2 regions of the Mesorhizobium sp. M4A.F.Ca.ET.020.02.1.1 genome follow, and region 2 is predicted to be linked to the other one. Evidence: riboswitches for the same ligand, from Rfam matches in the RefSeq annotation. Region 2 holds a riboswitch; the other holds the start of a gene.

Region 1 (2,392 bases), on a different contig from region 2:
TCGCCGGGTGGGTGATCAGGCTCTTGGCGTCGCCGAGATTATTGGAGATCAGCACGATGTCGAGGGCGTTCTGGAAGGCGAAGGCCGCCTGCTTGCCGCCCTTGACGTCGAGGCAGATCAGCGTCGAGCCGCCCGACATCTGCTTCCTGACGATCTCGGCCTGCGGGTGGTCGGCCCGGCCCGGATAGATGACGCGGGCGATCTCCGGCCGTTCGGCGAGGAAGTCGGCGATCTTGCCGGCGCTTTCGGTCTGCTGGCGCACCCGCAGCGGCAGCGTCTCCAGGCCCTTCAGCAGCGTCCAGGCGTTGAACGGCGACAGGCTGGGGCCGGTATGGCGGAAATAGTCGTGCAGGTTCTCGTCGATCCACTTCTTGTCCGACAGGATGACGCCACCGAGGCAGCGCCCCTGGCCGTCGATGTGCTTGGTCGCCGAATAGACCACAATATGGGCACCGAGCTGCAAGGGCTTCTGCTGCAGGGGCGTGGCGAAGACATTGTCGACGATCAGTCTGGCGCCGATCGAATTGGCGAGTGCCGCGACGGCGGCGATATCGACCACTTCCAGCGTCGGGTTGGTCGGGCTTTCCAGGAAGAACAGCTTGGTGTTGGGCTTCACCGCCTTTTCCCAGTTGGCGATGTCGGTGCCGTCGACCAGCGTCGCCTCGATGCCGTATTTCGGCGCCAGCGTCTCGACCACCCAGCGGCAGGAGCCGAACAGCGCGCGCGCCGCCACGATATGGTCGCCGGCCCTGGCGCTGCACAGTAGTGCCGCCGTCACCGCGGCCATGCCGGAGGAGGTCGCGCGCGCGTCCTCCGCACCTTCCAGCGCGCACATGCGTTTTTCGAACATGTCGACCGTCGGGTTGGCGTAGCGCGAATAGATGAAGCCTGGTTCCTCGCCCTTGAAGCGGGCCTCCGCCGCCTGCGCCGTCTCATAGACATAGCCTTGGGTGAGGTACATCGCCTCGGCTGTCTCGCCGAAGCCGGAACGCAGCGTTCCGCCATGCACGAGTGCCGTCTGAGGCTTCCAGTCACGCTTCTTGGTCATCGCTCTACTTCCAGATACAAAAAAACCGGCCGCGAAAAGTCGCAACCGGTCCATACGGCCTTGCGGCCCGACGGTCCTTTAGCGACTTGTTTAACGTGGCTGCAAGCCGACCGGCCAAATCACCACGGGATAACGACCCTTTAGACCCGCACCGCGCTTGCGTCAATTGCCGGCTTCATTAAGAGGTTTGTACCAGCGGCCTTGGAGCGGAGCCAGCTTTGCGGCAGACAGGCATTCTTCCCGATCAGGACATTTCCGCGCTGTTCCAGTCCGGCGCGCTGAAGTCGCCGCGCGCCCTCGATGCCGACCAGATCCAGCCGGCCAGCCTCGACCTCAGGCTGGGCGACAAGGCTTTCCGCGTGCGCGCCTCCTTCCTGCCCGGCCCCGATCATCTGGTGGCCGACAAGCTCGACCGGCTGAAGCTGCACGAGATCAATCTCGCTGACGGCGCTGTGCTGGAGACGGGCTGCGTCTACATCGTGCCGCTGCTGGAGAGCCTGGCATTGCCGGCGAATGTCTCTGCCTCGGCCAATCCGAAAAGCTCGACCGGGCGGCTCGACATCTTCACCCGGGTGATGACCGACCGCGGTCACGAGTTCGACAAGATCGCTGCCGGCTATGCCGGGCCGCTCTACCTCGAGGTCAGCCCGCGCACCTTCCCGATCGTCGTGCGTGCCGGATCCCGGCTGTCGCAAATCCGTTTCCGCACCGGCAATGCACTGCTGTCGGAGAGCGAGTTGCGCGAGCTCCACCATGGCGAGACGCTGGTCGCCACCGAGCCGCCCAACATTTCCGGCGGTGGCATCGCGCTCTCGATCGATCTCGACGGCGACAAGGACGGGCTGGTCGGCTATCGCGGCAAGCACCATACCGGCCTCGTCGATGTCGACAAGCGGGCCGCGCAGGACGTCGTCGATTTCTGGGAGCCGCTCTACAAGAGCGGCGCCGGAGAATTGGTGCTCGATCCAGACGAATTCTACATCCTGGTCAGCCGCGAGGCGGTGCATGTGCCGCCGCTCTACGCCGCCGAGATGACGCCCTTCGATCCGCTGGTCGGCGAATTCCGCGTCCACTATGCCGGCTTCTTCGATCCGGGCTTCGGCCATTCGGCGGCCGGCGGCACCGGCAGCCGGGCGGTGCTCGAAGTGCGCAGCCACGAGGTGCCGTTCATCCTCGACCACGGCCAGATCGTCGGCCGTCTGGTTTACGAACACATGCTGAAGCGGCCACAGGCGCTTTACGGCACCGATCTCGGCTCGAACTACCAGGCGCAGGGCCTGAAGCTCTCCAAGCATTTCCGCGCCGCGCGCTGATCCATCGTCATCGTTAGACTCCGCTTGCCCG
Region 2 (2,392 bases):
CGGTCTCGATCTCGACGAAGGAGACGGAGGCGCCGGCAGCGTTCAGCGCATGCACGATCGAACGGCTTTCCTCGGTCGGGAACAGCCAATCGGAGGTGAAGGAGACCAGGCAGAAGCGCGTCTTGGTGCCGGCGAAGGCATCGGCCAGGCGACCACCGTGATCGGCGACGAGGTCGAAATAGTCCATCGCGCGGGTCAAATAGAGGTAGGTGTTGGCGTCGAAGCGGTCGACGAAGGTCATGCCCTGATGGCGCAGGTAGCTTTCGATCTGGAAGTCGGCGTCGAAACCGAAGGTCAGCGCCTCGCGATCCTGCAGGTTGCGGCCGAACTTGCGGTGCAGCGCCGCCTCCGAAAGGTAGGTGATATGGGCGGCCATGCGCGCCACCGCCAGCCCCTTCTCCGGACGCTTGCCGTATTCGAAATACTTGCCGCCATGCCATTCCGGATCGGCCATGACGGCTTGCCGGCCCACTTCGTGGAAGGCGATGTTCTGCGAGGAATGACGTGCCCCGGTGGCGATCGGCAGCGCCGAGAAGACGCGCTCGGGATAGCTCGCCGCCCATTCCAGCACCTGCATGCCGCCCATCGAGCCGCCAAGCACGCAAAACAGCTTCTCGATGCCGAAATGGTCGACCAGCATCAGCTGCGCCCGCACCATGTCGCGGATGGTGATGACCGGCAGGTCGAGGCCGTAGGGCTTGCCGGTGGCCGGATTGGTCGAAGCCGGGCCGGTCGAGCCGAGGCAGCCGCCCAGCACGTTGGAGCAGATGACGAAGAAGCGGTTGGTGTCGATGATCTTGCCGGGACCGATCAACACCTGCCACCAGCCCGGCTTGCCGGTCACCGGATTGGTGCTGGCGACATGCTGGTCGCCAGTCAGCGCGTGGCAGACCAGGATGGCGTTGGAGCGGGCGTCGTTCAGCGTGCCATAGGTCTGGTAGGCGATCTGAAACGGCGACAGCAGCGCGCCGGCATCGAGCTTGAGCGGCTTGTCGGCGCCGAAGCGCAACACCGGGCTCGACGGATTGTCGGCCTCGTTGCTGGTTTTTGCGGCGCGCAGAACGGCCATAACATCCTCTTACATTAGGCACCGTGGTTTCCGGAAACCGATTCCGGTTTCCGGACCAGGCGACTGTCCGGCCGGCGGCGGGCAACAAAAAACCGGCAATGCCTTCGCAAAGCCGGTTACAGGATGCAAACGGCCCTTTAGCGAATTGTTTAACGTGGCTGCAAGCCGACCGGCCAAATCACCACGGAACTGTCGCTGCTCTTCTAGGGCCAGCGCGGCTCGGCGTCAACGGTCGGGCTTTTCGCGCCCTTGCCGCCCTCTCGACATTCGCGGCCACGGCTTGTATTTCCGCTGCGGCCTTCGGTTGGAGGCATCCTCGACGGACTTTTGGACATGAACCAGACACCTGACAAGGCACGTCCGACGCCCCGCGCGGGCATCATGGACATCGAAGCCTATGTGCCCGGCAAGAGCACAGCGCCTGCCGGTGTCGCCAAGGTCCATAAACTGTCGTCGAACGAGAACCCGCTCGGCCCCTCGCCAAAGGCGATCGAGGCGGCGCGGGAGGTTGCCGCAAGGCTCGACGTCTATCCCGACGGCACCGCCAGGCGGCTGCGCGAGGCGATCGCCGAGGCGCACGGCCTCAACCCTGCGAACATCATCTGCTCCAACGGCTCCGACGAGATTCTCGGCCTGTTGGCGCAGACCTATCTTGCGTCCGGCGATGAAGCCATCATCACCGAGCACGCCTTCATGGTCTACAAGATCTACATCCAGTCGGCCGGCGCCACGCCGGTCACGGTGAAGGAGACCCATGAGCGCGCCGACATCGACGCGATCCTGGCAGCGGTGACGCCGCGGACCCGCATCATCTTCCTCGCCAATCCCAACAATCCGACCGGTACATACGTGCCGTTCCAGGAAGTGCGCCGGCTGCATGCCGGCCTGCCGAAGAACGTGCTCTTGGTGCTGGATGGGGCCTACGCCGAATATGTGCGCCGCAACGACTACGAGGCCGGCATCGAACTGGCGGGAAGCGCGGAGAACGTGGTGATGACCCGCACCTTCTCCAAAATCGGCCTTGGCGGCGCGCGCATCGGCTGGATGTATGGCCCCATGCACATCGTCGACGCGATCAACCGCGTGCGCGGCCCCTTCAACGTCAACGCAACGGCGATCGAGGCCGGCATCGCGGCGATCCGCGACCGCGCCCATGTCGAGCGCAGCGTGGCGCATAACGAAACCTGGCTCGCCTGGCTGAGCGACGAACTGACCAAGCTCGGGCTGCGCGTGACGCCGAGCGTCGGCAATTTCGTGCTGATCCACTTCCCCGAGGACGGCAAGCATTCGGCGGCGGCGGCGGACGACTATCTCACGGCGCGC

What was found. A riboswitch is a leader RNA that binds a small molecule or an ion and turns the genes downstream of it on or off. The one in region 2 is predicted to bind S-adenosylmethionine.
Region 1: another riboswitch for S-adenosylmethionine. It lies ahead of EN742_RS13380 (O-succinylhomoserine sulfhydrylase); the one in region 2 lies ahead of EN742_RS12455 (homoserine O-acetyltransferase).

What each region holds. Positions count from the first base shown of each region.
Region 1 covers NZ_RZOI01000168.1:2,230-4,621, reverse strand. Annotated here, with positions in the region: gene EN742_RS13380 (O-succinylhomoserine sulfhydrylase) at 1-1,048, opposite strand, end outside; SAM riboswitch at 1,107-1,184, opposite strand; gene EN742_RS13375 (2'-deoxycytidine 5'-triphosphate deaminase) at 1,267-2,361, shown strand.
Region 2 covers NZ_RZOI01000150.1:850-3,241, reverse strand. Annotated here, with positions in the region: gene EN742_RS12455 (homoserine O-acetyltransferase) at 1-1,069, opposite strand, end outside; SAM riboswitch at 1,187-1,264, opposite strand; gene hisC (histidinol-phosphate transaminase) at 1,403-2,392, shown strand, end outside.